DNA from 3 places in the Providencia sp. R33 genome. Region 1 is predicted to be linked to each of the others. Evidence: predicted binding sites of a transcription regulator. Region 1 holds the regulator's gene; each other region holds the start of a gene.
The links. Region 1 encodes PurR, which represses purine synthesis genes. Its sites were predicted from a motif close to CANGCAAACGTTTGCNTG; they were not measured.
Positions count from the first base shown of each region.

Region 2: a site for PurR is predicted at 6,190-6,207, ahead of glyA (serine hydroxymethyltransferase). Genes of this name have one in related genera too.
Region 3: a site for PurR is predicted at 6,292-6,309, ahead of cvpA (colicin V production protein). Genes of this name have one in related genera too.

Region 1 covers NZ_CP072453.1:1,918,071-1,928,940, reverse strand. Annotated here, with positions in the region: gene pykF (pyruvate kinase PykF) at 1-1,030, opposite strand, end outside; tRNA gene J6836_RS09090 (tRNA-Val) at 1,436-1,512, opposite strand; tRNA gene J6836_RS09085 (tRNA-Val) at 1,545-1,621, opposite strand; tRNA gene J6836_RS09080 (tRNA-Val) at 1,652-1,728, opposite strand; gene J6836_RS09075 (MATE family efflux transporter) at 1,885-3,258, opposite strand; gene J6836_RS09070 (riboflavin synthase subunit alpha) at 3,535-4,200, shown strand; gene J6836_RS09065 (putative quinol monooxygenase) at 4,396-4,668, opposite strand; gene J6836_RS09060 (helix-turn-helix transcriptional regulator) at 4,693-5,451, opposite strand; gene punC (purine nucleoside transporter PunC) at 5,768-6,988, opposite strand; gene punR (DNA-binding transcriptional activator PunR) at 7,112-8,017, shown strand; gene purR (HTH-type transcriptional repressor PurR) at 8,024-9,049, opposite strand; gene sodB (superoxide dismutase [Fe]) at 9,479-10,057, opposite strand; gene J6836_RS09035 (nucleotidyltransferase domain-containing protein) at 10,321-10,870, opposite strand, start outside.
Region 2 covers NZ_CP072453.1:812,625-823,494, reverse strand. Annotated here, with positions in the region: gene J6836_RS03815 (fimbria/pilus outer membrane usher protein) at 1-1,757, shown strand, start outside; gene J6836_RS03810 (fimbrial protein) at 1,766-2,848, shown strand; gene J6836_RS03805 (fimbrial biogenesis chaperone) at 2,861-3,556, shown strand; gene J6836_RS03800 (3-phenylpropionate MFS transporter) at 3,599-4,750, opposite strand; gene glyA (serine hydroxymethyltransferase) at 4,831-6,084, opposite strand; gene hmpA (NO-inducible flavohemoprotein) at 6,549-7,748, shown strand; gene glnB (nitrogen regulatory protein P-II) at 7,947-8,285, opposite strand; gene J6836_RS03780 (NAD+ synthase) at 8,298-9,920, opposite strand; gene glrR (two-component system response regulator GlrR) at 9,995-10,870, opposite strand, start outside.
Region 3 covers NZ_CP072453.1:944,188-955,057, forward strand. Annotated here, with positions in the region: gene pdxB (4-phosphoerythronate dehydrogenase PdxB) at 1-518, shown strand, start outside; gene J6836_RS04370 (aspartate-semialdehyde dehydrogenase) at 598-1,608, shown strand; gene truA (tRNA pseudouridine(38-40) synthase TruA) at 1,608-2,423, shown strand; gene J6836_RS04380 (DedA family protein) at 2,489-3,175, shown strand; gene accD (acetyl-CoA carboxylase, carboxyltransferase subunit beta) at 3,280-4,251, shown strand; gene folC (bifunctional tetrahydrofolate synthase/dihydrofolate synthase) at 4,241-5,530, shown strand; gene dedD (cell division protein DedD) at 5,536-6,183, shown strand; gene cvpA (colicin V production protein) at 6,362-6,865, shown strand; gene purF (amidophosphoribosyltransferase) at 6,880-8,397, shown strand; gene J6836_RS04410 (UbiX family flavin prenyltransferase) at 8,666-9,238, shown strand; gene J6836_RS04415 (hypothetical protein) at 9,252-10,292, opposite strand; gene J6836_RS04420 (hypothetical protein) at 10,376-10,768, opposite strand.

The DNA of each region.
Region 1 (10,870 bases):
CAATGCGGGTTGGCATTACGCGATCAGTACGTTCACAGATAGTTGCCATGATGGTCACAGCTTCTACTGGGTATTTACCTTTCGCACTTTCACCTGACAACATAACTGCGTCAGTACCGTCTAAAATGGCGTTAGCCACGTCGCCTGCTTCAGCGCGAGTAGGGCGTGGGTTTTTGATCATTGAATCTAACATTTGTGTTGCAGTAATAACGACTTTGCGAGCCTTAACACATTTTTCAATCATCATTTTTTGCGCGAAAATAACTTCTTCGACTGGGATCTCAACACCTAAGTCACCACGAGCAACCATGATGCCGTCAGAGGCTTCTAAGATCTCATCAAAATTGTTTAAACCTTCTTGGTTTTCAATTTTAGAAATAATTTGGATGTTTTCGCCACCGTGTTTTTTCAGATGAGTACGAATTTCTTCAACATCAGAGCGTTTGCGGATGAAAGATGCTGCAACGAAATCAACACCTTGTTCGCAACCAAATACGAGGTCTTCTTTGTCTTTTTCTGCTAAGGCTGGTAGGCCGATTGAAACGCCTGGTAGGTTGACGCCTTTTTTCTCGCCCAGGTCGCCGTTGTTTAAGACTTCACAAACCACTTCAGTTGCGGTGACATTGGTAACTTTCATACCAATAAGGCCATCATCGACTAACACTGTGTTACCGACTTTTAGGTCAGCTGTTAAGCCAGCGTAAGTGACAGCAACTTTATCTTTATTACCGACGACAGATGTGTCAGTGGTAAACGTAAAGGTTTGACCTGCAACGAGAGAAACATCGTTACCGCCTTCTAATTTCATGGTGCGGATTTCAGGGCCTTTAGTGTCCAGCAGGATAGCTGCTTGTTTACCAGTTTTTGCACAAACAGAGCGAAGATTTTTGATACGTTGACCGTGTTCTTCATAGTCACCGTGGGAGAAATTCAGACGCATGACGTTCATGCCTGCATCTAACAGTTGGGTCAGTTTTTCTTCAGATTCGGTTTTTGGACCGATAGTACAAACAATTTTGGTTTTTTTCATGGCAGTCTATCTAAGGTTATAAAGGAAATCGGTATTGCCGCCGATGCTTAGTGCGCATGATAAAACTTGTTGCGCAACTCATTTATAAGAATAGGCGACAGTCTGGTGTTAAATTCAATATTATAATGAAACTTGTCACAATTTGATTCTAATTATAGTGTAGTCGACAAACTTCATTAAAGCTAACATACTGATTTATTGCTGGTGAAACCTTTCAGCCAGCGCGAGTATTATAGACAACAAAAAACTGTGAGACAAATCAAATTTTACTAAATTGAATGAAGAAATAGCTAAGATCAATTATTCGGTTGATTTTATATGAGTTAAATTGTTGCGCAACAAAATAAGACAAGTTTAAGTGACAATCAAGGAAAATATTGGAATATAAATGAAGGTGTTAGGAAATGGTGCGTCCGAGTAGACTCGAACTACCGACCCCCACCATGTCAAGGTGGTGCTCTAACCAACTGAGCTACGGACGCACTGAGAATTAACGCATTGTGTTAACTTGAAATGGTGCGTCCGAGTAGACTCGAACTACCGACCCCCACCATGTCAAGGTGGTGCTCTAACCAACTGAGCTACGGACGCACTGAAATTAACGTGTTGTGTTAACTAGAATGGTGCGTCCGAGTAGACTCGAACTACCGACCCCCACCATGTCAAGGTGGTGCTCTAACCAACTGAGCTACGGACGCGCTTAAAACTTCTAGGTGACAACGGGGACGAATATTAACGTTATGCCGTGAATCTGGCAAGGGGAAAATGTAATTTCGCGACAGTTTGCTCGTATTTAAAACTATCTGGTGCGAAATACATCTTCCCACACAATAAATTGCTTAAAAAACCGACAATTAGCGTGTTGAACGAAGTAGGACAACTTGCTCTGGTTGCTTATGGATCCACATAATGCGTGTTGCCATACCCACCGCAGCGGCACTTAGCCCAACAATAAAGCCTATCCAGAAACCTTTTGGCCCCATTGCAGGTCCAATATAGTCAGTTAAGGCTAAAATATAGCCGGTAGGTAAACCTAATAACCAATAAGCAGTGAACGTAATAAAGAAGATTGAGCGAGTATCTTTATAGCCACGTAAAATCCCTGCGCCAATAACTTGCACGGAATCCGATAATTGATAGATAGCAGCGTAAAGCATTAAACTGGATGCTAAAACAACCACTTCAGGGTTTTTGTTATACATCATTGCAATTGGTTCACGGAAAACAGCGGTAAAAATTGCAGTAATCGTTGCGACCATTAAGCCAACAGCAAGGCCTGTATAAGAAGACACTTTAGCAGCTTCGGTGGATTGCTGACCTAAGTTATAACCTACGCGAATGGTTGCAGCGATCCCCAGTGATAATGGGAACATAAACATCACCGAGCTGAAGTTAAGCGCAACTTGGTGGCCAGCAACGGCAACAACGCCTAATGGTGCAACTAACAGTGCAACAACGGCAAATAACGTGACTTCGAAGAACAGCGCTAAGCCAATTGGCGTACCTAGCACAATAATTCGCTTTAAAATTAATGGATTTGGCGATGTGAAAGGAACAGTAGGGCGAATATCGCGCTGAGCAGAAGCACGTTTCACATACCATCTCATCATCATGCACATAGCCCAATACACTGAGGCAGTTGCCACACCACAGCCTACGCCGCCAAGAGCAGGGGCACCGAAGTGACCATAGATAAAGATATAGTTAATTGGAATATTGACCATTAAGCCCAGAAAACCAATCACCATCCCCGGTTTAGTTTTCGAAAGGCCTTCACATTGGCTACGGTAGACTTGATAGAATAAATACCCCGGCGCACCCCACATGATGGCATGCAAGAAACGAACGGATTTATCAGCAAGTTCTGGGTCAATGTGTGGCATGTTGCTAATAATTAGCTGGCTATTATAAAGCAAACACATAATACCCAAGGCTAAAAATAGTGCGAGCCATAATCCTTGTTGAATTTGATCGCCAATTAAATTGCGGCGGCCGGACCCGTTCATTTGAGCAACGATAGGGGTCAACGCCATTAGCAGCCCCTGACCAAAAAGAATAGCTGGCAGCCAGATGGAGAACCCAACTGCAACTGCGGACATCTCGATTTCACTGACGCTACCTGCCATAACCGTATCGACAAACCCCATGGCGGTTTGTGAAAACTGAGCTAGAACGATAGGAATACCGAGAGCCAACAAGCTACGCGCTTCTGTAAAATATTTCTGCACGCATACACCTTTATAATAAAAATAATGAAGAAGAAAAAACGAGAAAAATAAATGCTTTAGCAATAAATCAAAGTATTATTAAAACCCTTTATTCTATCTCTTTTACCTATGCTTTCCAATAAAGATATACTGCTTATTAATGAAAGAGCACTTTTGTCTCTTAGTGTATTTGATTACAGCTAGTTATTAAGTCTGTATCTCATCACTCAAATAAGATAGATCTCAAAAAATTCTTAGGTAAACTGAACTAATTAATTCACGACACAGAGAGTCATTATGTTTACAGGTATTGTTCAAGCGACCGCTCCAATTGTTGAAATTACGGAAAGAGCGAATTTTCGTACTCATGTCATGAAATTCACCCCTGAATTACTGGTTGGTTTAGAAACTGGCGCCTCTGTAGCCCATAACGGTTGCTGTTTGACGGTTACTAAAATTGATGGTGAAAGAGTCAGCTTTGATCTAATTAAAGAAACACTCCGTTTGACAAATTTGGGTGCATTGCAAGAAGGGGATGTTGTCAATATTGAGCGTGCTGCGAAATATGGTGATGAAATTGGCGGTCATGTAGTGTCTGGGCATATCATGACCACCGCGGAAATCAGTAAAATTTTCACTTCAGAAGACAATCATCAAATTTGGCTATCCATCCATGATAAAGCATTGATGAAATACATTTTACATAAAGGGTTTGTCGCTATTGATGGTATTAGCCTCACGGTTGGTGATGTGATCAATAACCGGTTCTGCGTGCATTTAATTCCTGAAACATTGGAAAGAACAACATTAGGCCAAAAACGCTTAGGGGATAAAATTAATATTGAGATAGACCCTCAAACCCAAGCAATTGTGGATACTGTTGAGCGAGTACTCAGTCAAAAAGAACAAGAAAAGTTATTGCGACAAGGAAATGACGCTGTCGAAGAGGCCCAAGCAGAATAAGTAGTGAGTGGCGGCTGAAAATTAATGAGGCTATAGTAGATACAATCATACTATAGCCTGAATAAATACATGAATTTTAGATTTATTTAGGATAAAGGTGCTTAATCAAGTGTAAAGTTGTCAGAAATATCGAGTCAATAACACCACAGACTGCCAAAACAGCTAATTTGATTAAAACCTTGTTTTTTTGATTGGTTATTTTTCACTAAAATTAACAGAAAAACTGGCTTTATCACGTTCAATCGCTTCAACTAAACGCCTAAAGTGTGGGCTATTTTTGTGCATTTCGAGAGCATGGGTGCTTTCCCACTCTTCAAAAACAATATAGCCATTTTCTTTTGCCATAAGATCATATTGAATACAGCCTTTCTCACGGCGGCTTAGTTTTGCTAAGTCACGAACGATTTCCCTCGTTAAATACCCATCCGTTATTTCAGTTGTAATTTGGGCATACACAACAATACTCATTCCGTTCTCCTTATGTATTAAGAACTATCTTAATGGGTACTTGGTTTTTGTATTGTAAAAAAGCGAATAATCTGATTTTAAAAAGGCCGACGGGGTCATAGTAAAGTATCTTTTGAAATCTCGGTAGAAATGAGATTGATCATAATAGCCTGTTTCAAACCAGCGATAAGTATCTTGATCTATTACCATGGTTTTCAAAACGTGTTCTAAGCGGCAATTGATCTGGTAGCGTTTAGGTGTGATTCCGTACTCTTTTAAAAACTCTTTTTGAATGACACGCTGATGCAAGCCTGTTTCATCAGCTATATCGGTGATTTTTTTTGTTGGATTACGATAGAGTAATTCGATGATTTCATCCGTGAAATGCGGCTTTTTGGTCGCTTTAGTTTGTGTAAAGCAATCTAACAACTCTTTAAAAGAGGAGCAGGCGAGTGCTTCAAACCAGTTATCTTGCCATATTTCACCAAGGGCAATGGGCCTATCCGTATAATTAAATGTACGTTGGGGTAATAAGAAACGTAAAGCGTCATGGCGAATACGCAATACCATGGTTTTTGCATGGTTGGGGTTTGCTGTAAATGTATTGATTCTTGGTATGATGAGTTGAAATGGATTGGTTGTGGAGCGGCCGTCGGCAGACATACAAAAGGGATCCGATGAAACCCAAATTTCAGCCCCTGTTCCCGGAAAAATTTTAATCGTACCAGTGAATTCTTTGATAATTAAAATAGAACTAACAAAGCCTTTCAATTCATCTGGTGGATAATATTGTTTCAACATCATACTTGAGCACTCATTATTTGATATGGTAATGATAGCGTTTTTTAACAAGAAAAATAACCATTGAAAGTATGAATTTTAGGAGATAAAAAAATAAAATGACTTATTTTTAGTGGAATACGCTTTAATTAGGTAAAGGTCATTAATGGATGATGCGTTAAAGTGTTTTTTTAAGCAAACACTTCTTATTACTGAATATGACAAAAGTGCAGTCAATGTCTACAGTTAGCTTAAGAATGATATCTTTGATGAATTGGTTGGCTGTAATAAAAAACTGCGCCGCATAGTAGCGGCACAGTGTATAACGAATCTAAAACAATTAATTTGCTTGGCAATCAACAGGTTTTAACGATTTTTCATCTTTGATAGCGTAGCGTTGCATAAAGTAACCAATCGCCATTGGGATAATGGTAAAGGCCATCACACCCGTTGTTGCAAGAAGTGGGTCAAAGGCTAAAGCGGAAACGAGCAAACTTGCCAAGAAACATAAGCCAAGTTGTAAGGCGTTTTGTAAGGCTGCTGCTTTACCACTTGCGGTAGGGAAGGTATTAAGTGCCTTTGAAACGGCTATTGGATACGAAGCCCCATTCATGGCAGCCATAAAGCAAAATGGAATTAAAATCATGGTTAATGATGGTGTGGTATAGATAGCCATGATGAATAAGATGGACATGCTAACCGCATAACCAATTAATAGCAGTGGAAATAAGGTTTCAGCGCGTACTTTGGCTAAAACAAAACGGCAACCATAGCCACCAACAATGAAAGCAAGAGTTTGAGGGATATAGCTTAATCCAATATCTGCGGGGTTAAAGCCCATATTGCGCAGAATAAAGGGGGAGCCAGTTAGCCAAGCAAAAAAGCCCGCACTGCAAGAGGCATAAACTAAAACGTTGCCACTGAAGATTGGCGAACTCAGTAATTTACCAAATGAGATTTTGGCTTGAGGCTGGTTTTCATCCTCGTGCTTTTTGACAGACACATTCTTGAGGAAAAATGTTGGTAATAGTAATAACACACCGACAGCCATTAAGATTAAAAAGATAGCTTCCCAAGTTTGGTGCTCAAGTATCCACGCACCTAATAATGGTGCAAGCGCAGGGGATAGGGCGACTAATGGCATGATGGATGCGAAAACTTTTTGTGTACTTGCTTCATCATAACGGTCGATAACAAGGGCTTGCCACAAAACGGCGGCGGAGCACACACCAACGGCTTGTAAAAAACGCAAGGTTAATAATTGTGTCGCTGTAGTGACCCAAAAAATCGCTAAGCTGCTCACAATAAAGATGGTAAGGCCGACAATTAACACAGGTTTTCGACCAAGTTTATCTGAAAGTGGCCCCCAAAGTAGCTGAGCAAACGCAAAGCCCGCTAAAAAGATACTGAGAGAAGCACTGATAGCCCCTTCGGTTGTGTGCAAAGAAGTCTGCATTGCACCAAAAGCAGGCAGGTACATATCAATGGCTAAAAACCCCAACATGCTTAATCCAGCAAGGTAAAGCATAAATCCAGGGGAATTTTTTTTCACAGTCGTCATAATGATTTACTTATCTAATATTTAAAAAAATGTTAACGGTAGTGCCATTGTATAGGCTATTTTTTTGTGTTGTGAAACGGTAATATTTGGATCTTGCTATCAAAATATTTGAAAGGAAATGCTATGTGGTCTGCTCATGCTCTTGAAGTGATTGATGCGGTTGCTCGGACGGGGAGTTTCAGTGGTGCCGCAGATGAGTTGCACCGCGTGCCTTCGGCAATTAGCTATACAGTGAAACAAGTTGAAGAATGGTTGGCTGTCCCTTTGTTCGAGCGGCGACATCGAGACGTCGTTTTAACCGAAGCAGGATTGATTTTTATTAAAGAAAGTCGTTCTGTTATCAAAAAAATGACAGAAACTCGCCATCAATGCCAGCAGGCTGCAAATGGTTGGCGGGGGCAATTTAGCATTGCGGTTGACTGTATCGTTAAGCCGCAACGGACCGAACAGCTTATTCTCGATTTTTATCGCCATTTCCCTGATATTGAATTGTATATACACCCTGAAGTTTTTAATGGCGTTTGGGATGCTTTAGCTGATGGGCGGGTGGATGTCGCTATTGGTGCGACACGGGCATCACCGATTGGCGAGCGTTATAGCTTTCGAGATATGGGGTTTATGCCGTGGATGTGTGTCGCAAGTCCTGAGCACCCCTTAGCGAAAATAAAGCATAGCCTAACAGATGATGAAATGCGCCAATATCCAAGTTTGTGCTTAGAAGATACGTCTCGTAGCTTACCTAAGCGCGATACTTGGGCACTGGATAACCAACGACGTTTAGTGGTTCCCTATTGGGAAAATGGTTTAGCGTGTTTGGCTAATGGGTTGTGTGTAGGGATGGTACCTGAGCATCGTGCAGCACCGTTATGCACGGAAGGCAAATTGGTGGAATTGACGCTAGCACAGCCATTTCCACCTAGCCCATGTTGTTTAACGTGGGTAGAGAAAAATACTTCTCCAGCGTTGAGTTGGTTATTAGATTATCTTGGCGATAATGAAACTCTCAACGCGGAATGGTTATCAACATAGTATCGATTATCGACGGTAGTCGATAAATGGCCCATCAGCAACAGAACGGCGCTCAACAAGGCGAGGGTGAACTTCGATAGTTTGAGCGTCTTCGCGCTTATTCACAATACGGTCTAGTAACATAGCGAAAGCCATTTGGCCTAAACGCTCTTTAGGCTGATGGATTGTTGTCAATGCAGGGGTAAAATAGCGCGCATTGCGCACATTATCGTAACCAATGATTGAAATGTCTTGTGGGACGCGTAGACCCATTTCATCTGCCGCACAGATAGCGCCCATTGCCATGATATCACCACCACAGAAAACAGCAGTAGGGCGCTGTTTATGGCTTAAAATCTGCATCATCGCTTTATAGCCTGATTCAGGCTCAAAATCCCCTTGAACAATCCACTCATCTTTTAGGGTCACTTTGGCTTCTTCCATGGCTTTTTGGAAGCCAGTCAGACGGCCAATCCCTGTATTTCGTTCAAGGGAACCTGGGATCACACCAATGTCACGGTGACCGCGGTCAATGAGATAACGCCCTGCGAGATAGCCTCCATGGAATGAATTATCGATAATGCTATCGGTGAAATCCCCGCGGGAAGTTCCCCAATCCATCACAACCATTGGGATATTACGATAATCTTCCAGCATTCCGATAAGGGTCTCTGGGTATTCGGAACACATAACCAGTAAGCCATCGACACGTTTTTGCGCCAACATCTGTAAGTAGGCTTTTTGTTTACCTAAGTTATTGTGAGAGTTACAGAGGATCAGTGTATAACCTTTTTCGTAGCAGCTATTTTCAACGGACTCAATAACTTCTGCAAAGTAAGGGGCCTCGCTTGATGTTGCTAACAAACCAATCGATTTGGTGTGATTCACTTTTAAACTACGGGCAACCGCACTAGGTGAATAATTGAGCGCTTTTATCGCAGCCCAAACTGCCGCTTTGGTATCATCTGCCACAAAGCGCGTTTTATTAATAACATGGGATACGGTAGTGGTAGAGACGCCAGCGCGTTTCGCCACATCTTTAATCGTTGCCATGGGGGAATAAAACTCCTGACCAACTATAGGTCTCTCTAAGAATTCTAGTTAAAAAATTACCTGCATATTGATGCATAGATCCTTTGCTGGCAATAATTTAGCGATTTGTTGTCGATTTTGTCTGATCTAGCGCAAAAACGAAAGAAATAATTGATGTTATAACATGTGATATAGACACTGGTTTTGCTTTTTTGGATGTGTATACTCATTAACCTTAATGTTTGTGTGGTTATAGTTAATTCAATTTTGTTAGGATGAGAGGAACTCATGGATACAGATGTTAAATATGGAATACTAGCAGCAGTGGGTTCATTAGCGATGATTATTTTCATTGCTGTACATTTATTCTAGTTGTGTTTCATCTTCATTGGGTGAATAAATAAGGGCGAGTAATAACTCGCCCTTATTCTATTGAGAAAACATATTAAATTAAGCTAAGTTTTCTTCCACGAATTTCCAGTTAACCAGCGCCCAGAAATTTTCTAAGTATTTAGGGCGAGCATTACGGTAATCGATGTAGTAAGCGTGTTCCCAAATATCAACCGTTAATACAGGTTTGTCGTCACCTGAAATAGGTGTTGCTGCGTTAGAGGTATTAACGATAGCTAAGCTACCATCTGCTTTCTTAACTAACCAAGTCCAGCCTGCGCCAAAATTTTTGGTTGCTGCATCCGTAAATTGCGCTTTAAACTCAGCGAAAGAACCAAATGCTTTATTGATAGCGTCAGCAACTTTACCTGTTGGCTGACCGCCTGCATTTGGCGCTAAGCAATTCCAATAGAAAGTATGGTTCCAAACCTGAGCTGCATTGTTAAATACACCCGCTTCAGACGTTTTGATGATTTCTTCTAAAGACTTACCTTCAAAGTTAGTGCCTTTGATTAAATTGTTTAAGTTAACAACGTAGGTATTGTGGTGTTTACCATAGTGATATTCTAAAGTTTCAGCTGAAATATAAGGTTCTAAAGCATCTTTAGCATACGGTAGAGCGGGAAGTTCAAATGACATGACGTACTCCTTGATTGCTTTTATATCAAAACATATGGGTGTTTGCTCGTAAAGTGAGCGAAATATAGTGTTTTGTTGTTTATCTACAGTTTTATGCCAAATGGCCTGTATGATTCTTAATATGTTAATAGTAACACGATTAGTCCGATAAAGGGCAAATGTAATCGCGTTAATAGCATGTTAACAACCAAATATTTGAGTAATATTTTACTAAGAGATAACGTCGCTAGGTATTTTTCGATGCCAAAAGCGGCCTTCGATGACTATTCAAGCGCATCGAGCATTTCACGAAGAAGAGTCTCTGAAAGTACAGCGTTTGGGCTTGGCGGTAAATCCGTTCTCAGCGTGACATAAGCTGTAATCGCATTTTTTATGGAAGACTTGACTGAGCCTCGGTTGTGGCTAGCAAGCGTACTTGCTAATAATTTCTCTGGATCTAGGCCAAGTTGTTCAATGCGCCTAACTTCTCGTTGGGGCATTCCCGCGCAACGATATAACATTGGTCCCAGGATTTGCTCGCGAAAAAAAGAAATCATGCCAATCGCTTCATAGAGCTCACCACGTGCTAATTTAACGGTTGCATAATGAAGCCAAATCCATGCTCTTTCTTCAAACCAATCTGGTGATTTTTCAGGCCAATGGGGTTGTGATGAGGCTATTTTTGCATTGATGGCATTTTCTTCACGTGCAAATAATATCACTGGGTTTTCAACACGGTGCTCAAGCATATCCAAGGTGATAAATTTTAAATCCACATGTAAAAGTGGCGGGCCATATAAACAGATTAGTAACCTAGGCTCCCCTACATGGTGC
Region 2 (10,870 bases), 1.1 Mb from region 1:
TGGCGACCGAAATGGGAATGTACCCCAATTCGAGCCAAAATTTTGTTCCTATCATTCGCGGTGTTGCTCAGACCAACGCATTGGTTAGCGTGTATCAAAATAATAACTTGGTTTACCAAGAAAACGTCCCACCGGGTGAGTTCTCCTTTAACGACCTTCAACCCAGTGCAGGTGGGGGTGACTTATTTGTTGTCGTGCAAGAGGCTGATGGCCGCAAAGAAACCTTCACCGTCCCCTATTCTGCGGTTCCTGATATGCTTAAAGAAGGTATTTATACCTACAACCTTCTTGCTGGGAAAACAAAAATTGAAAGCACGCACTACCAGCCTAATTTTACACAAGGTGAGATACACTACGGCCTGAATAACCTCGTCACTCTCTATGCTGGCATGTTATTCAGTGAGAAATACTATTCCGGTGTTGTGGGAAGTGGTTGGAACTTTAGTTTTGGTGCCATTTCTGCCGATGTGACACACGCGAATGCAAAACTAGACGCTGGCTCTCAGAGTGGACAAAGTTACCGGCTGACTTACAGCAAATACATTAATTCAACCTCAACTAATTTAACGTTGGCGTCTTACCGTTACTCAACGAGCGGTTATTATAGCTTTATGGATTCTATCTACGCCCAAGATAACTATCGCGCGTGGAAATCTTATCAAGATGACCTCTCTCAACAACTGGGAAATGATGCACCTTCAGACCTATCATTAACCAATTTTGATGCCCTACGGGGGTCTCGCGCAAAAAATACCTTTACGTTGAATTTAAATCAACAACTCGCGGATGGCTATGGGTCTGTCTTTGTTTCTGGTACCCATCGCGATTATTGGAATACCCATGGCAGCAGCCGTGAATACCAAGCGGGCTATGCCAATAACTACAATGATGTGTCCTACAGCGTGTCGGTTTCGCGTATTCGTAATTATGATAATAAAGAAGAAACACGGGTGTATGCGAATGTCAGCGTGCCATTCTCTTTGTTTGAGAAACGCGCCAATATTAATCTAGGCAGTTACTTTACCGATTCACATTACCAACAAACAGCGTTGAGCGTTAGCGGCATTGCCGGTAAAAATGATCAAGTCAATTATACCGTGACGGCAACCAACCAAAGTGGTGGAAATAATTTAGTGGGTGCAAATGCCAGTTATCAACTGCCATCGACGACCCTGTCAGGTTCATATACCGAAGCCAATAACTACCGCCAAGCGGGTTTAGGGGCAAGGGGAACGGTGGTCGCCATTCCTGAACATATCGTATTTTCAGGAGAAACAGGCCAAACCTACACCATTATCGAAGCGCCGTTGGCCAATAACATGATGGTTAATTCAGATAAAACCACCCTCACCAATCAGCAAGGCGTTGTGTTGGTTGCGAATTCAACACCTTATCGAACAAATACCTATACCCTTTCTGATACCGACAAAACATCAGGTGCGGAAGTCCTCGGCAATATGGCCAATGTGAGCCCGTATCAAGGTGCCGTGAATTTTATCAAACTCGAAACAGACACGCGTCAAACTTACATATTCAGAGCGTCACTGGCTAATGGGGAGTCTCTACCATTTGGGACTGAAGTGAATAATGCACAACAACAAAATATTGGTTATGTAGGGCAATCTGGGGTGATTTACATCAAGAGCGATCAGTGGCCTTCAATCTTGTATATCAAGCTCAACCCTAAGGAAAAATCAGAGTGCGTGATTAAGGACCCCGTTAATACGATGGATAGAAACCGTAACTTTTGTCGATAAAGGACGCTATGATGAAAAAAACGCTATTGGCACTCCTCTTACCCGCATTATTACTCGCAAGCTATGATGTTGCTGCCAGTTGCAGTAATTTGGGAGAAAAAAATGTGCCGCCACTCAGTTTTGACATATCCACGGAACTCACAAGTACATCAACCACTGTCACCAAGTCAACTCGAACAGGATTCACAGGCCAATATACCTGCGAACCACCAGGGCTACTTTTGTCCAATTCAGTAGGCATTGATAGCCCATTTCGCCAATCTACAGTCGCGATTGGCTTTAATGGTGGGAAACAAGTGGTTTCCATCTCAGTCAGCGGTATTAGCCAATCAAGTGTGAATAATATTCCCCCGGGTACCTACCCCGCCTCTAATTTAGACACAAATTTTACGATTCAATTTAAATTACTCAGCAGCCCACCGGCAAATAATTATAAAGAAGTTGCAGGTAACAGTGTGTTAATCAGCCCAGTGATGATGGCAACGGATGTAACGGCATTAGGTCTTATCCCTTGGCTACTGCGCCTTGTCTCAGACTTGGTCACGTTTCTCTTAACCCTAAACTGGCCAACACATGCTGAGGATATGTTTTACCAACCGATGCAGTTAACCTATAACCCTATATTGACGACATGCAACTTTACTAACCAAGGCCTTGTCGTTTCACTTCCGCCTGTCAGTATCAATACTGTCAAAAATGCGACTCGAGCAGGCTACACCCCCTTTACGCTGAATTTCACCTGCAAAGATTTCCTCGCGGGTAGCACCGCTTCTCGCGATGTGTCTATGTTTTTATCCAGCGGTAGCTTACTGTCAAATGATAAAGCCACAATAAACAACACCCTCTCCCAAGGTGCTAAAGGTGTTGGTTTTCGGCTCGTCAAAACGGATAACCTCACCACCCCTTTGTTCCTTTCAGACAGTGTAACAGCACAAAATACCGCCACAAGTATTTTTACTGCCCTAAAAGGCAACCCCATTTCACCGTCCTTTTCCATCAATTTAGGGGCTTATTATTACCCTTATAACCCCAATATTGTTACTCAAGGAGCGGTATCTGGTACGGCAACCGTTGTAATGTCTTACAACTAAAAAAGGAAGCGAATGATGAAATACTTAGGGGGAATTATCTTATTGCTGATAAGTTTACAAACACCAGCGAGTCTCGTTTTGCAGGGAACTCGGGTTATCTTTCCCAGCGATAGAAAAATGGTTAGCATTCAGATCACTAATTACAGTGAACAACCGACGTTGACCCAAAGTTGGATAGATGAAGGGAATATTAATTCGACACCCGAAACAACCAATGCACCATTTATTGTCACGCCACCTATTAACAAAATAGCCGCAAATGATGGCGTTCAGCTGCGCATTCGTTTTCTTGGCAATAATTTACCCATGGATAGAGAGTCTGTTTATTATTTAAATGTGTTGGATATTGCGCCCAAACCTAAAAATACTCAGGGTATGAATACACTTCAGCTGGCGATTCAAACCCGGATCAAAGTGTTCTACCGCCCTATTTCGCTGTTACCCCTTCCAGATACATTATTGGATAGCGCTAAGTTTTATGCCAATGACGGGTTATTAACCGTGAATAACCCGACGCCTTATTTTCTTAGTATTGCCAATATTTACACTGCAAATAACGCCAATGATTCGATTGCTAAAAGTTTAATGATTGCACCATTTTCGACGCAGACAATCCCCTCGGGGAAAAAAGTGATTAATGGAGAGAATATTACAGTGGTTTATATTGATGATACTGGGCAACAAATTGCGTATCAAGCCAAGCTATAAATGCTGATGCTTCATCGCATTTATAGCCCAGCGATAGAAAGGCTATGATTGTGCGGTGACTTTAGGGCGAATAAATAACGCAGGTACAGCCAGTAAGGCCATCAAATAAAATACCACTCCATGATGAGCTGGCACTCGCTCATAAATATAACCGACAATAATCGTTAATACGGCTAAACCGCCACCCGTCGCCAATGCTGAATAGACGCCCTGCAATGGGATAATTTCATTTTCTTTACGTGCACTGATAAAACGCATTGCCGCAAGGTGACAAACAGTGAACGTTCCGCTGTGTAAAATCTGCACGATAATCAGCATAGGTAATGCGGTAAATGCCCCCATCATTCCCCAACGAATTATTCCGCAGAAAGCAGATAGCAATAACAAGTTACGCGCACTCCAGCGCCTAAATAAACGGTGGCTCAGCATAAAAACGATAACTTCTGCGACAACACCCAACGACCATAAGTTACCAATCACTAAATCTGAATAACCTGCTTCTTTCCAGAATAGAGAGGCAAAACCATAATAAGCTGCGTGAGCACCTTGCAATAAAGTCACACAAATCAGAAACCTGACCACATTTTTATCGGCAATCAGTTGTTTAAAGGTAACTTTATTACCATTGTCCGCTTTTGTGGCTCCCGATGGCAGAATTGCAGGCCTTAGCATTGCTCCCAATAATAAGGCTAAGCAACTGATAATCAAAGCAACCATGATTGATTTATGACCCCAGACACCTGCCAAATAGCCCATTAATGAAGAACCAATAATAAACGCTATCGAGCCCCAAACACGGATTTTGCCGTAATCAAACGTAAATTGCTTTTGCCATGTTCCTGCCAGTGAATCTCCTAAGGGAACCATAGGCGCGAAAAATAAGTTAAAGCCAATCATCACAAAAAGCAGCCATGCCCAATGTGAGCCGAAAGCAAAACCAATGGAGAATATTAAAGAAGATGCTGCCAGCAACCGCAATGCAGTAATTAATTTTGACGGTTCTTTAACTAATGGCGTGATAAACATCGCCCCAAGAAAACGAGCCGCAAGACCAACTCCCAGCAAAACACCAATCATTTCAGCATCAATTCCCTCACCTTGTAGCCAAACAGACCAAAATGGCAAGAAAATACTGTATGCAAAAAAGTAGGTAAAATAATCAATTGCTAGCCAGCGCGTTGATGGAATGACCATCATCCCTCCATTTTTTCAATGCAAAAAACCCGCTCATACTTAACAGTAGAAGCGGGTTTAGGTAACTAAAAGTTGTTATATTATGCGTAAACTGGGTATTTTTTGCAGATTGCTAATACTTTTTGTTTCACGCTCTCAATGGTCGCTTCGTCATTGAGGTTGTCTAGAATATCACACATCCAGCCAGCTAGCTCGCGCGCTTCTGCTTCTTTAAAGCCACGACGTGTAATTGCTGGGGAACCGATACGTACACCTGAAGTCACAAATGGGCTCTTCGGATCGTTTGGTACGCTGTTTTTGTTTACGGTAATATTTGCACGACCTAAAGCGGCATCAGCATCTTTACCCGTGATATCTTTGTCAACTAAATCAACTAAGAATAAGTGGTTCTCAGTTCCACCAGAGACAACTTTATAGCCGCGTTGTTGGAAAACTTCGACCATTGCTTTCGCATTTTTCGCAACTTGTTGTTGGTAAACTTTAAACTCGGGTTCCATAGCTTCTTTCAATGCAACTGCTTTACCTGCAATCACGTGCATTAAAGGACCGCCTTGGGAGCCTGGGAATACCGCTGAGTTGATTTTTTTGTACAGCTCTTCGTCACCGCCTTTCGCGAGGATCAAACCACCGCGTGGACCCGCTAACGTTTTGTGGGTTGTGGTTGTCACAACGTGAGCGTGTGGAACTGGGTTTGGATAAACACCTGCTGCAATCAGACCCGCAACGTGTGCCATATCAACGAATAAGTAAGCACCAATAGAGTCTGCGATTTCACGCATTTTAGCCCAATCAACCACGCCAGAGTACGCAGAGAAACCACCGATAATCATTTTAGGTTTATGTTTTTCAGCTTGCGCTTTGATATCGTCGTAGTCAATTTTACCGCTTTCATCGATACCGTAAGGGACGATGTTGTACAGTTTACCAGAGAAGTTAACTGGGGAACCGTGAGTTAAGTGGCCACCGTGCGCAAGGTTCATACCCAGCACAGTATCACCTGGTTGTAACAGTGCCATGTAAACTGCCGCATTCGCTTGTGAACCAGAGTGTGGTTGCACGTTTGCGTAGTCTGCACCAAATAATTCTTTTGCGCGGTCAATCGCTAATTGCTCAACCACATCAACGTACTCACAACCGCCGTAATAGCGTTTGCCCGGATACCCTTCTGCATATTTATTGGTTAGCTGAGAACCTTGAGCCTGCATGACTCGTGGACTTGTATAGTTTTCAGAAGCAATTAATTCAATGTGTTCTTCTTGACGTTGTACTTCTTGCTCCATTGCTTCCCATAATTTTGGATCATAGTCTGCAATATTCATTTCACGCTTTAACATTCGCTTCTCCTGCCTCAGCAATTCAATAGGTTGACAATCAATTCATCGCAATAGCACACAGTGTAAACTCTTTTTCGTTCTTGAGATAGCCCTAAAGAAAAAATATACGCAAACGATTGCATTAATTTTTTTCACGTCATTTAGCACTCTTTGCCTCATTATAAAATAGCCCAAATTTCAAATTTTGACGTATGAATATCTGGTATTGCGAGTCCCTTCTCATTATGTGTCTATTTTTGCCCTATTTTGTTTGTTTGCGTCTTTACAGATACCCTTAAATATTATAAGTTGTATTTAAAATACATGTTTATAAATAAACTTTATGTCTCTCAAAAAAAGTATAGGTTTTCGGGGCAAAATTCAGCTATATCGATGAAAACACAGTGTTATGTTTTTTGGTAGCTTAGAAAAAATGCCGGAACCCTTCCTGACTGAGAACATGAAAATAATTCAGGAGCACCTGTATGTTAGACAGCCAAACTATCGCCATTGTTAAATCAACCATTCCTGCTATCGCAGCCACTGGGCCTAAACTTACTGCGCATTTCTACGACAGAATGTTTAACCAACATCCTGAGTTAAAAGATATTTTCAACATGACCCACCAAGCTAATGGTGCACAACGTGAAGCGTTATTTAACGCGATTTGTGCCTATGCGGTTCATATTGAGACCCCAGAGGCTTTAATTTCCGCCGTTGAAAAAATAGCCCAAAAGCACGTCAGTCTAAATATCAAACCTGAACATTACCCGATCGTCGGTGAAAACTTACTGGCCGCCATTGATGAGCTACTCCATCCCGGCCAAGAAGTGCTTGATGCATGGGGGAAAGCCTACGGTGTATTAGCGGATATTTTTATTGGCCGTGAAGCCTCAATCTACCAAGAAAATGCAGACAAAAATGGCGGTTGGGAAGGTTTACGAGAATTTAAACTGAAGCAAAAACAGCCACAAAGCGATGTTATCACCAGCTTTGAGTTCGTTCCTGTTGATGGAAAACCTGTCGCAGGCTATCGCCCAGGTCAATACATCACGATTTATATTAACCATGATGGATTTGAAAACCAAGAGATCCGACAATACTCTCTGACAACTGCCCCTAATGGACAAAGTTACCGCATCGCAGTAAAACGCGAAGACCAAGGCGCGGTGTCTAATTTCTTACATCAACATATCAATGAGGGTGATAGCGTTCATTTAGCACCACCATGTGGCGATTTCTTTATTGATGTTGATAATCAAACCCCTGTCACACTAATTTCAGCAGGTGTTGGCCTAACGCCAATGTTGAGCATGTTAAATCACCTGACACAGCAAGGCCATGAAGCAACCATCAACTGGTTACATGCGGCGGAAAATGGTGCAGTTCATGCGTTTAACCACGAAATTGAGCAACTGATGGCAAAACAAAAAGCAGGCCATAGTGCAATTTGGTTTAATCAGCCCCGTGACAATGACCGCCTCGGCTTTGATTATCAATATGAAGGGTTAATGGATTTACAGAAAGTACGTGAATGGATTGACCAACCGAATATGCAATTCTATTTCTGTGGCCCAGTTGGCTTTATGCAGCACATTGGCCAGCAATTAATTTCAATGGGCGTTAATGCAGATGCGATTCATTATGAATGCTTTGGCCCTCATAAAGTGCTAACCCTAAATTAATAGATAAAAAAATGCTCTTCGAATAAGAAGAGCATTTCCTGAAACGTATCAGCCATAAAAAACTGTTCTAATGGCTAGGTGTTTGAAGTTTTTTCACAGCTTAGCGGTAACGGGCTCGCATAAAAACACACTGTTCTAATCCCATTCCTGTGTGTTTTACCGTTACCGCCTTTTAACCTTTTAGCAAAGGGTAAAAGGTTAAATCGCTTCCTCGTCCTGCTCTCCCGTACGAATACGGATCACACGAGCAACATCATAAACGAAGATTTTACCATCACCGATTTTACCGGTTTGCGCTGTTTGCATGATAGTTTCAACGCAGTTTTCCACGATATCGTCAGGGACAACAATTTCAATTTTAACTTTCGGTAAAAAGTCCACCATATACTCTGCACCACGATACAGCTCGGTGTGCCCTTTTTGACGACCAAACCCTTTCACTTCCGTGACCGTCATACCAGTGATCCCGACTTCTGCCAGTGCTTCACGAACATCATCAAGTTTAAATGGCTTTATAATTGCATCAATTTTTTTCATAAATAGTTCCTGTTATGACCAGTTCTTACGGCCAAAACCTGAGGTGATCGGATAACGGCGGTCTTTACCAAAATTCCGCATGGTAATACGCGGCCCAACAGGCGCTTGTCGGCGTTTATATTCGTTAAGATCGACCAAACGTACGACTTTGCGGACAATATCTTTATCGAAACCTAACTTGATAAGATCGTTAACGGATAAATCTTTTTCAACGTAACCTTCTAAGATAGCATCTAATACATCGTAAGGCGGTAAGCTATCTTGGTCTAACTGACCTGGCGCCAGTTCTGCTGATGGCGGTCTATCAATGACTCGCTGTGGAATTGCAGGTGAAAGCGTATTGCGATATTTAGCCAGTTCAAAAACCAGTGTTTTTGGCACATCTTTTAAGACATCAAAGCCGCCCGCCATATCACCATACAGCGTTGAATAACCGACCGCAGATTCGCTCTTGTTACTGGTTGTTAAGACTAAACGGCGGCGTTTATTAGACATCGCCATTAAGATAACAGCACGGCAACGTGCTTGTAAGTTTTCTTCAGTGGTATCAACCGCTGTCCCTTCAAACATTGGGCTTAACTGTGCCATGAAGGAATCAAACATCGGTTCGATAGAGACAATATCAAATTCCACGCCTAATAACTCGGCCTGTTCTTTAGCATCATGAATGCTCATTTCAGCAGTATAACGGAACGGCATCATCACCGCTTGTACACGTTCTTTACCAATAGCGTCTACCGCAATAGCAACGGTTAAACCAGAGTCTATCCCACCTGATAACCCAAGGATTGCACCATTGAAGCCATTTTTATTGATATAATCACGAGTCGACATCACTAAGGCTTGATATACCTGTGCGACGGGGTCATTTTCAATAAACACGCTGCCTTCGCTCACCAATTCCAACTCATCAAATTGTACCGTGACAACCTGTTCTTTGAATTCGGGCAGTTTAAAAGTTTGTTTGCCTTTATTTGCAATGACTTTCGAACCGCCATCAAATACTAATTCGTCTTGTCCACCTACTTGGTTAAGGTAAACGATAGGCATGTGAGTGCGTTGGCAATGATCAATCAGTAAATCACTACGGATATGTTCTTTGTGAATATCATATGGAGATGCATTGATAGTTAATAATAACTCAGCCCCTGCCCCTTTTACCGCATCAACAGGCTCGTCATACCAAATGTCTTCACAAATCAATAAGCCTAATTGATAGCCTTTAAATTCTACCACACAGGTTTTTTCAGCTGCACTGAAATAGCGTGGCTCATCAAAAACACCGTAGTTTGGTAGTTCTTGTTTAAAATAGCGAGCATGCAATTTCCCTTGGTAGAAGAAAGAAAGTGCATTGAAGATTTCATCCCCTTCATAACAAGGGTGACCGACAATAATCGCCGTTTCTGTACTCGCCTTTTGTAAACGTTCAAGCTGAGCTTCACATCTGTCTTCAAAATCTGCACGGAAAATTAAATCCTCTGGCGGGTAGCCCGTCAGAGACAGTTCTGAAAACATCACAATATCAGTTTGTGAGGCTTGTTCACTCACCACTTGCAACATACGATCGCAGTTACCTTCGATGTCACCGACTAACCAGTTAAGTTGTGCGAGTGAAATATTAAGCTTACGGCTCATAACGTGTTTCTTCTCCCGAAGCGTGAATACGGTTTACCTTGTCCACGTGGATTATATAGATAAATAATAGTTAATTATTCTTTAAAATCATTAGCTTCTAAATCGTGGCGACCAAGTAATTTATAAAACTCTGTACGATTTCGCCCTGCCATTCGTGCAGCTTGTGTGACATTGCCTTTTGTCATCTGCAATAACTTGCGTAAATAATTCAATTCAAATTGATTACGTGCTTCGACAAAGGTTGGCAATGCGGTATTTTCACCTTGTAGCGCTTGGCTGACAAGAGCTTCACTAATAACAGGGGATGTCGTTAACGCCACACATTGTTCAATCACGTTAACCAATTGACGTACGTTACCCGGCCAAGTTGCTGTCATTAGGCATTTCATCGCATCACTTGAAAAACTGCGCACAAAAGGCTTATGCCGAGACGCAGATTCCCTCAATAAATGATTTGCTAATAATGGAATATCTTCTGCACGTTCATTTAGCGCAGGAATACGTAAATTAACCACATTCAGACGATAGTAGAGATCTTCACGAAACTCGTTTTTTTCCATCGCTTTAGGTAAATTACGGTGCGTAGCAGATAGAATACGCACATCGATATCTAAATCGCGGTTGCTGCCTAATGGACGAACTTTGCGTTCTTGTAACACCCGCAATAATTTTACCTGTAAAGGCATTGGCATATCGCCAATTTCATCAAGAAACAGTGTGCCACCACTTGCCGCAAAAAATAGCCCTTCACGGTTACTCACTGCGCCCGTAAAGGCGCCTTTTGCATGGCCAAATAACTCAGATTCTAAAAGTTGTTCTGGTAATGCGCCACAGTTAATGGCGATAAATGGTTTACGTGCTCGAGGGCTTGCTTTATGAATGGCTTGCGCTAACACTTCTTTACCAGTCCCACTTTGGCCGTTAATCAGCACGCTAACATCCGACTGTGC
Region 3 (10,870 bases), 970 kb from region 1:
GCCGTGGTGAGGTTATTGATAATCAAGCATTATTGTCAGTGCTTCAGAAAGAAAAGAAAATAAGTGTCGTGTTGGATGTTTGGGAACCAGAACCTGACTTAAATACCGACTTGCTCCGTTTGGTCGATATCGGTACGCCACACATTGCAGGATATACCTTAGAGGGCAAAGCACGAGGAACGACGCAAGTTTATGAAGCTTACTGTCAGTTTCTCGGCAAATCGGCGCACGTTTCCCTCTCATCGCTATTGCCAAAACCCGATATCAGTGAATTGACTTTCAATGGTAAATTAACGCAAAACCAGCTCAAAAGGTTAGTGCATCTAGTGTATGATGTGCGCCATGATGATGCCACATTAAGAGCTGTTGCAGGAATCAAAGGTGAATTTGATAAACTGCGTAAAAATTACCAAGAGCGCCGTGAGTGGTCATCCTTGAATGTGATTTGTGATGACGCACAAACGGCTACTTTGCTCACAGAGCTTGGTTTTAAGGCGCGCTTAATTCACGCATCATAGATTTTAGTAATATGAACATCCAATTAAATGACTTCAATTATTGAGGTCATTTAATTTTTTATTTTTTAGAGGAATAGCCATGACTGAAGGTTGGAATGTTGCAGTATTGGGTGCAACCGGTGCTGTGGGTGAAGCGATAATTTCACTGTTACAAGAAAGAGAATTCCCAGTCGGTGAGCTGTATTTACTGGCCAGCGAACGCAGTGCGGGAGAGAGCGTGCGTGTTAATGGCAAAAGTATTCAAGTTATTGATGCCAAAGACTTCGATTGGTCACAAGCTCAAATGGCCTTTTTCGCGGCAGGTGAAGCGGCTTCGCTACAATATGCAGAGTCCGCAGCACAAGATGGCTGCATCGTGATTGATACTAGCGGCGTATTTGCCCAAGAACCTGATGTGCCATTAATTGTGCCGAGTGTGAACCCACAAGTATTAGCTGATTACCGTAACCGTAATATTATTTCATTAGCAGATAGCGCAGTTAGCCAGTTATTAACAGCAATTAAGCCGTTAGTGGATGCTGCAGGTTTAGGCCGTATCACATTAACCAATATGTTGTCTGTTTCTAGCTATGGTAAAGCCGCAGTTGACGAATTGGCGGGGCAAAGTGCTCGTTTATTAAACGGTATTCCCGCAGAAGAAGGGCGTTTTAGTAAACAATTAGCCTTCAACATGTTGCCATTATTGGCGGACATGGATGGCAGTGTGTCGCATGAACGTCGCTTAGTTGAACAGGTGCGTAAAGTATTGCAGGACGACGGTTTACCTGTCGCCGTTAGTTTTATTCAATCCCCTGTTTTCTATGGTAATGCGCAAGTTGTCCATTTAGAAACGCTACGCCCAATCAGTGCAGAAGAAGCGAACGATGAATTTGAACGTTTTGACGATATTCAGGTCTCAGAAGAGGGTGATTATCCAACGCAAGTGACTGAAGCATCGGGTAATGACCAGCTTAGTATTGGCTGTGTGCGTAATGACTATGGTATTCCTGAAATTTTACAGTTCTGGTCAGTTGCGGATAACGTACGTTTCGGTGGTGCATTAATGGCGGTTGAAACGGCAGAAAAACTGGCTCAGGAGCTGTTTTACTGATGTCCGAGTCAACAAAGTTGCATCGTATCGCGTTAGGTATTGAATACAACGGCAGCCGGTATTTTGGTTGGCAACGCCAACAAGAAGTAAAAAGTATACAAGGCTGCCTTGAGGAAGCCTTGTCGAAAATTGCCGCTGAGCCGATTGGCGTGTTTTGCGCGGGTCGAACAGACGCAGGCGTTCACGCAACGGGGCAAGTGGTGCATTTTGAAACTTCGGCTGAACGCAAAGAAGCGGCTTGGACGATGGGGGCGAACACCCATTTACCGCCAGATATTGCGGTACGTTGGTGCCAACCTGTAAATGATGAGTTTCATGCACGCTTTAGTGCAACGGCGCGCCGCTATCGCTATGTGATTTTTAATCATCGTTATCGGCCCGCTATTTTATCCAGTGGTGTGACCCATTTTCATTATCCACTGGATGAAAAACGAATGCACGACGCGGCACAGGCACTGATTGGAGAGCGTGATTTCACCTCATTCAGAGCAGTCCAGTGTCAGTCTAGAACACCTTGGCGTAATGTAATGCACGTCAATGTGAGCCGCCACGGGAACTATGTGGTGGTGGATATTAAAGCAAATGCGTTTGTACACCATATGGTGAGAAACATTGTTGGTAGTTTGCTGGAGATTGGCTGTGGCAATCAAGAGATTGATTGGATGGCTCATCTTCTTGAATTAAAAGACCGAACTAAGGCTGCCGCCACGGCAAAAGCGGAAGGGCTTTATTTGGTCAGTGTGGATTATCCAGAGAAATTTGCGCTCCCAAGTAATGTCATGGGGCCACTTTTTCTTGACGATGAACTGATGTAAATCGACGTTAACTTTATCTCATAATTACTGCAAATAGCACGGATGCTATTATTAATGAGGATTATATGGAATTTATCAGTTTTATTATCGACTTTATTTTACATATCGATGTGCACCTCGCTGAACTGGTCAGAGATTATGGCACGTGGGTATATGGTATTCTGTTCCTGATCCTATTTTGTGAAACAGGGTTAGTGGTCACACCATTTTTGCCGGGGGATTCGTTATTATTTGTCGCGGGCGCCATTTCGTCCTTAGACAGTAATGAACTCAACGTGCATTTAATGGTAGCGTTAATGATTACAGCGGCAATTATTGGTGATGCGGTAAACTATACGATTGGGCGTATTTTTGGGGAAAGATTATTTAAAAATCCAGATTCAAAGATTTTTCGTCGAGTCTATTTAGACAAAACCCATGCATTTTATGAAAAACACGGCGGTAAAGCGATTATACTGGCGCGTTTCGTGCCGATAGTCAGAACTTTTGCACCTTTCGTTGCAGGAATGGGCAAAATGTCTTATCGTCACTTTGCATTTTATAATGTGACGGGCGCATTTATTTGGGTATTATTATTCACTTATGCAGGGTATTTCTTCGGTGAATTACCGTTCGTACAAAAGAATTTGAAATTACTGATAGTCGCGATTATCTTTGTTTCAATTCTGCCGGGTGTGGTTGAAATTATTCGCCATCGCCGAATTGCAGCAAAAGAAAAGCGTGCGGCAGCGCAAAAAATCGATAACCACTAAGTGGTTTAAAAAGTTTTTATCTACAGTGAGATATCATTGTGGTTTAATGGCAAAAAATTACATACTGGTGATAACCAGAGTGAATCAGACAAAAAGGTCCATTAATGAGCTGGATTGAAAAAATTTTAAAGAAAGGTAACTTGACCCAATCTCACAAAGCCAACATCCCAGAAGGGGTTTGGACTAAATGCGATAGTTGCGGACAAGTTTTATACGGTGCTGAATTAGAACGCAATTTATCTGTGTGTCCAAAATGTGACCACCATATGCGTATCCATGCCCGTCAGCGCTTAGAAACTTTCCTTGATGAAAATTCTACGACAGAACTCGGTAGTGAACTTGAGCCAAAAGATATTCTCAAGTTCAAAGACTCAAAAAAATACAAAGACCGCATTACGGCAGCACAGAAAGAAACAGGCGAAAAAGATGCAATGATCGTGATGAAAGGAACCTTAAAAGGGATGCCTGTCGTCGCTGCTGCGTTTGAATTTGCTTTTATGGGTGGTTCAATGGCCTCCGTCGTGGGTGCGCGTTTTGTCCGTGCGGTAGAGCAAGCACTGGAAGATAACTGCCCACTGGTATGTTTTTCATCAAGTGGCGGCGCACGTATGCAAGAAGCGTTGTTATCATTGATGCAAATGGCGAAAACCAGTGCTGCTTTAGCAAAAATGCAAGAGCGTGGTTTACCATACATTTCTGTGTTAACTGACCCAACCATGGGCGGTGTTTCAGCAAGTTTAGCCATGTTAGGTGATATCAACGTGGCAGAACCGAAAGCGCTGATCGGCTTCGCAGGCCCACGTGTTATCGAACAAACTGTGCGTGAAAAGCTGCCACAAGGCTTCCAGCGCAGTGAATTCTTACTGGAAAAAGGCGCCATCGACATGATCGTTCGTCGCCCTGAAATGCGTGATCGTCTGGCTGAAATTTTGGCGATGTTAACCAACAAACCAAGTTTCACTGAAACGCCAATCATTGTGGCAGAAACGGTAGAAATCGACCTGAATGCCATTGATGAGATCAATGCCGAAGAACCAGAAAAGGATTCTGCAAAGCATAAAAAAGATGATGAGTAATCTAATCATTCCTACAGCCAAGTCTCCTTTGGAGGCTTGGCTTTCTTATCTCACCGACCTGCATAGCCAAAATATCGATATGGGGTTGGAACGAGTCGGCCAAGTTGCTCGGCATATGAACCTGACGCAACCTGCTCCTAGAGTTATCACCGTTACAGGCACCAATGGAAAAGGCACCACTTGCCATACGCTGGAATCAATTTTGATGGCGGCGGGGCTAAAAGTGGGTGTTTACAGTTCTCCGCATTTAGTGCGTTACACCGAACGTGTGCGTATTCAAGGGCAAGAACTTACTGAGTCTGATTTCTGTGAAGCGTTTGCCACCATTGAAGCGCAGCGTGAAAATATTTCGCTCACTTACTTTGAATATGGCACGTTGGCTGCACTACAATTATTTAAGCAAGCTAAACTGGATATCGTTATCTTAGAAGTGGGCTTAGGTGGACGTTTAGATGCCACCAACGTGGTGGATGCCGATATTGCTGCCATTACCAGTATTGCGCTCGACCACACTGATTGGCTGGGGTCTGACCGTGAACATATTGGGCATGAAAAAGCGGGTATTTTTCGCCAAGGTCATTATGGCGTGGTGGGTGAGCCTGACATGCTGGACTCGATTGGGCAATATGCCGATAAAATTGGCACGATACTGTTTCGCCGTGGCGTCGATTGGCAATACAGCGAGCAATCAGCGAGTTGGTCTTGGCAAAGTTCACAACGTGAGTGGCATAATCTGCCATTACCGAATGTGCCATTAGCAAATGCAGCAACAGCGCTAGGTGTGATTAGCTGCTTACTGCAAATAGATGCGGATATTGCAAAAAAAGTCACGGATGCTGCTATTCATCAAGGTTTGAAATCAGCCCAATTACCAGGGCGCTTCCAAATTATTGGTGAGAAGCCGTTAATGATTTTGGATGTGGCGCATAACCCTCACGCAGCCGGGTATTTAGTGAGTAAATTAGCTGGCTTACCTGCGGTTGAAGGTCGTCATATTCGTGCTGTAGTCGGAATGCTTGGCGATAAAGACATTAAAGGCACCCTTGAGTGTTTATCGCAGGCGGTGACGGATTGGTATCTTGCCCCATTGACTGAATTTAGGGGGGCAGATGTGGCACAATTGAGCCAACATGTCGCTAAGGCCAATGTATTTGATTGTGTGGAAAAAGCGTGGCAGCAAGCCTGTGTTGATGCGCAAGAACAAGACGTGATTGTGGTTTGTGGGTCATTCCACACCGTCGCTCATGTCATGATGTTATTAGAAAACCAAAAAGGATAGTGCTGGTGGCTAGTAAATTTCAAAATCGTCTTGCTGGTGTCATTGTTCTGGTTGCCGCAGGGGTTATCGTACTTCCTGCGCTTCTTGATGGCGATAAGAAATATAATGAAAATGAATTTGCGGCCATTCCTATTATCCCGAAGCCGGGTGACGAAGAAGATATCGAAGCGATTGCACCGATAGCGCCTAATGCTGCAAGTGCTCCTTCGGAAGGGGCCTCTGAGGCTATGTTATCAGAGGCAATTACCCAGCAGCAAAATGAACAAGTGGCGGCAAACGTCCCTGCAACAGTTGAGCCAATCAAACCTGAGCCGAAGCCAGAACCCAAACCAGAACCTAAGCCGGAACCAAAACCACAGCCGAAACCTGAACTCAAGCCTGAACCGAAGCCAGAGGTTAAACCTGAGCCGCAAGGCAAAGCGTTTGTTGTTCAAGTTATTGCATTGAACAATGCCAGCAAGGTTGAGGAGATTGTGGCGAAGTTGCGGTTATCGGGTTACCAAGTGTATACCGTTCCAGCGAAGCCCGTGAACAATAAACTCACGCGTATTTATGTTGGACCAGAAGCATCAAGGCAGAAGCTAGAAGCCGCTCTTCCTGAACTTAACGCGATTACAGGAACAAAAGGGATAATTCAAACATTTAAACCCTAATAAATAGACACAATAATCCCTAAAAGGTAAGGGGATTTAGTAACTTACTGCGGCGATTATGATTTTTTCTTTTCGCCGTTATTTTTTGTAAATTGATAGAAAAATGGTTACGCAAACGTTTTCGTTTTCTGTTAGAATGCACTTCGCTGATGTCGTGAGTGCAAATTTTGGATGAAATATGGTCTGGATAGATTACGCAATTATCGCCATTATTGGCTTCTCGGCACTGGTTAGCTTGATCCGTGGTTTTGTTCGTGAGGCACTATCACTGGTGACATGGGGCTGTGCTTTTTTTGTCGCAAGTACATTTTACCCTTATTTAGCGGACTATTTTACCCGCTTTGAGGACGTACTAGTGCGAAATGGCATCGCAATCGCCGCATTATTTATTGCCACATTAATTGTGGGCGCGGTGGTAAATTATGTGATTAGCTCTTTAGTGCAAAAAACCGGGTTATCAGGCACAGATCGTGTTCTGGGGATTTGCTTCGGTGCACTGCGTGGTGTGTTGATTGTATCGGCCTTGTTGTTCTTTCTCGATACCTTTACACCGCTTCCTCAAAGTGAGGATTGGCAGCGTTCAGAGTTTATTCCACAGTTCAGTCATATTATCAGGTGGTTTTTTGACTACCTGCAAAATGCGTCAAGTTTCCTACCGGAGAACATTTCTCCGTCTGGCTGATGAGGAAAGACCAAATGTGCGGTATTGTCGGGATCGCTGGTGTTACACCAGTTAACCAATCAATTTATGATGCTTTAACAGTGCTTCAGCACCGTGGGCAAGATGCAGCAGGTATTGCCACCATTGATGGCAAAAATAATATTCGTTTACGTAAAGCTAATGGCCTTGTGAAGGATGTGTTTGAAACTCGCCATATGCTTCGATTACAAGGCTGCATGGGGTTAGGGCATGTTCGTTACCCAACCGCAGGCAGTTCCAGTGCTTCAGAAGCGCAGCCTTTTTACGTGAACTCACCGTTTGGTATCACACTTGCTCATAATGGTAATCTGACAAACGCACATGAACTCACACGGAGTTTATTTGAAACCGCGCGTCGTCATGTTAATACGACCTCGGATTCTGAAATTTTACTCAATGTGTTGGCATATGAGCTGGACAGATTCGATCATTTCCCTCTTGAGCCAGACAACGTCTTTAGCGCAGTCGCTGCGATGCACAAAAAATTGCGTGGCGCTTACGCATGTGTGGCACTGATTATCGGCCATGGCATGTTAGCATTTCGCGACCCACATGGTATTCGACCATTAGTATTAGGCCGCCGTATCACCGAAAATGGTGAACATGAGTACATGGTGGCTTCTGAAAGTGTTGCGCTTGATACACTCGGCTTTGAATTTTTACGTGATGTTGCTCCAGGCGAAGCGGTATATGTCACAGAAAAAGGCCAATTATTCACACGCCAATGCTCTGACAACCCACAATTGACGCCATGTATTTTTGAATACGTCTATTTTGCTCGCCAAGATTCCTTTATCGACAAAGTATCGGTGTATAACGCAAGGTTGCGTATGGGGCAAAAACTCGGTGCGAAAATTGCGCGTGAGTGGGAAGATCTTAACATCGATGTGGTGATCCCAATCCCTGAAACCTCTTGCGATATTGCTTTAGAAATCGCCCATATCCTGAATAAACCATACCGCCAAGGTTTTGTTAAAAACCGTTATGTCGGGCGTACGTTTATCATGCCAGGTCAACAAGAGCGTCGTAAATCGGTGCGCCGTAAACTGAATGCAAACCGCGCAGAGTTTCGCGATAAGAATGTGTTATTAATCGATGACTCTATTGTGCGCGGCACAACCTCTGAGCAAATTGTTGAATTAGCGCGTGAAGCGGGTGCGAAGAATGTCTATTTTGCTTCAGCAGCGCCGGAAGTTCGCTTCCCGAACGTGTATGGTATTGATATGCCAAATGCGAACGAGTTGATTGCTCATGGCCGTGAAGTGGATGAAATTCGCAAATTAATTGGTGCAGATGGGTTAATTTTCCAAGATTTAACGGATTTAGTGGCAGCCGTTCAAGAAGAGAATCCAGAGATCACCGAATTTGAATGCTCAGTATTCGACGGTATTTACGTCACCAAAGACATTGACCAAAGTTATTTAGATTATCTGGAAAACTTGCGCAAAGACGACGAACTGAAGTTGAAAGATAAGAGTGAAGTTGAGGATTTGGAAATCTACAACGAAGGCTAAAATTTTCGTCATAGTTTGAGTTACAGCGTTGTTGGCTTCATTCAGCTACCCAAGTCACATACTTTTGTATGCTCCTTGGGATAGCTTCTTTGCCGCCTAGCTGTAACTTAAACTATCTAGAAAATTCATTCTGTAGAGGCTACAAAATGAATAATTTAAGGTATTCGTTAAGTAACGCCCTAGGAATATTGATTATTCGGATAGACGCCAACAACCGCACGTAATTTAGTATATAATCTTCAGAAATTACCGTGGATTGGGCAGAGAAATGAAAAAGCTGATTATTGGGTTAACTGGAGCGAGTGGGGCGGTTTATGGCGTCAGGTTGCTTGAGGTACTGAAACCTGTTGAACAGGTTGAAACCCATTTAGTGATGAGCGCCGCTGCCCGCCAAACGCTAGCGCTAGAAACCCAGTATAGCGTTAAAGATGTGCAGCAACTTGCTGACCATAACTACGATAGCCGCGATATTGCGGCGGCCATTTCATCAGGTTCATTTCGCACCGCAGGCATGGTGATTATGCCGTGTACCATGAAAACCCTTTCTGGCATTGTTCACAGCTATACCGACACCTTAGTGACAAGAGCGGCGGATGTTGTACTCAAAGAAGGCAAGAAATTAGTCCTTGGAGTACGTGAAACGCCATTACATGTTGGGCATTTGAAATTAATGGTGCAAGCTGCCGAAATGGGCGCCGTGATTATGCCGCCCATGCCAGCGTTTTATCATCAACCACAAACTATCCAAGATATTGTTAATCAAACGGTGAACCGTGTTCTTGACCAATTTGATATTGAACTTGAGCAGGATTTATTTAATCGTTGGCAAGGTACCAAATAAATTAAGACAGTATTTATACTTGGTTATTAAGTGTTTTTGAGCCAAACATAACACTAGGGTCAGTGTTAAGATCAAAATCATCCATAGAAATATTGGGTGCGACAGGGTAAATATTGCCTTTTTTATCAATGAAAATGTCCCCATCCATTTTTTTCAATAGTGCGAGGTTATTTTGAATAACCTGATGAAGGATCGGGGTAACAATGTTCGATGAATAGATGGTCTTTTTCATATCATTCTTTGATTTAGTGTAATGAAATGCCAATGTCACAAGGTGATTTTTCTTGTCAAAATGGCGGTGTACAATGCGATAGTTTTTGTTTTTTAACATCAAATTTTTGAATGATTTTCTTTTGAATAGTACCTCAAAGTTATCTAATGCAAGTAATTTGTTTGTTTTTAAATTACTATCAAAAACCTTTTTTGTATTATATTTATCTGAATTTTGGGCTGTTCTATTAAGTTTAACAAATGAAAGTTGATAATTAGAGTCGCTGTCTTTTATAAATTCATATTCCTGATGTTTATCCATAAAATTTTTTAGGAAGCAAGCGAATTCATCGAAGTTATTAGATTTGTAAATGCCTTCATTGGGGTCAAAAAATTGATAGGTTTCACTTTTTGTATTTTTCTTAATATTTATTGCACAAGCATGGTTTGGGCTTAAAATAATGTGATTTTGGTTTTTATCTGTTTTAATGAAATTTATAAAATCATCTAATTTTGTTATCCTTGTACTCTTATCTTGTATTTTTATATTAGTTGTTAGATTTTGTTGCTTATTTAGGTCTGTCCATTGTTTTTCTATTTTTCCCTGAGTGGATGTTTGCATTAAATCTAATAAGCTATTAATTTTCTTTTGATTCGATTTGGTATCAGTGGCCGATTCAACAAAACGATACGTTTCTTTTATTGTATCATTTTCTAGGCTTGAATTTTCATTTAATGTATGTGTTTTTTTTGCACATTTTCTGTTTTCTGAAATTATGGGCACCATAGTTATTTTTAGCATTCTATCGTTTTCGTGTTCACACCCTTTAAGGTTTTCATTCAAAGCTAAGTCTATTAATTTAAAAAAATTTTTTTCTTCAAGGATAGGTGAGGATAATGGAATAGGTAGGGCTAAATTACAATTGTTTACGGATTCACATTGTAATTTTTGTATATCAAATATTTCCTTGAGAAGTTTGTTTCCCTGTTTAATGATATGTTTTTTTCTGTGTAATTCTTATAGTCTGAAACAGAGGTCATCGCTGAATTACTGTATTTTTTTTGTATTACCGTGTTGTTAGTTTTGACATTATCTAAGTATCTATTGTAAATATTAATATATTCTTGCTCTAAATCTTTATCACTATAGTGTAAGAATTTGACAGATGCGCCATAACAAAAACCGGTGAAAGGTTCTTTTGAGTTTGAAATCTTTAGGATGTTCTCTTTGAAAAACTGAGAATCATCGGTTTCTAAAAAATTTAAAAATTTTGATTGATAAAAGGGTGTTCTATTTAATGAATTTATTTCGACAGGCATTATGGCATCCTTAATTTATCTAACGAATAGATACCATACTTATGTTTTCAATTTGTATCTTTCAAATCTCAATGATTTTGTATTTACTATATGCAATATATA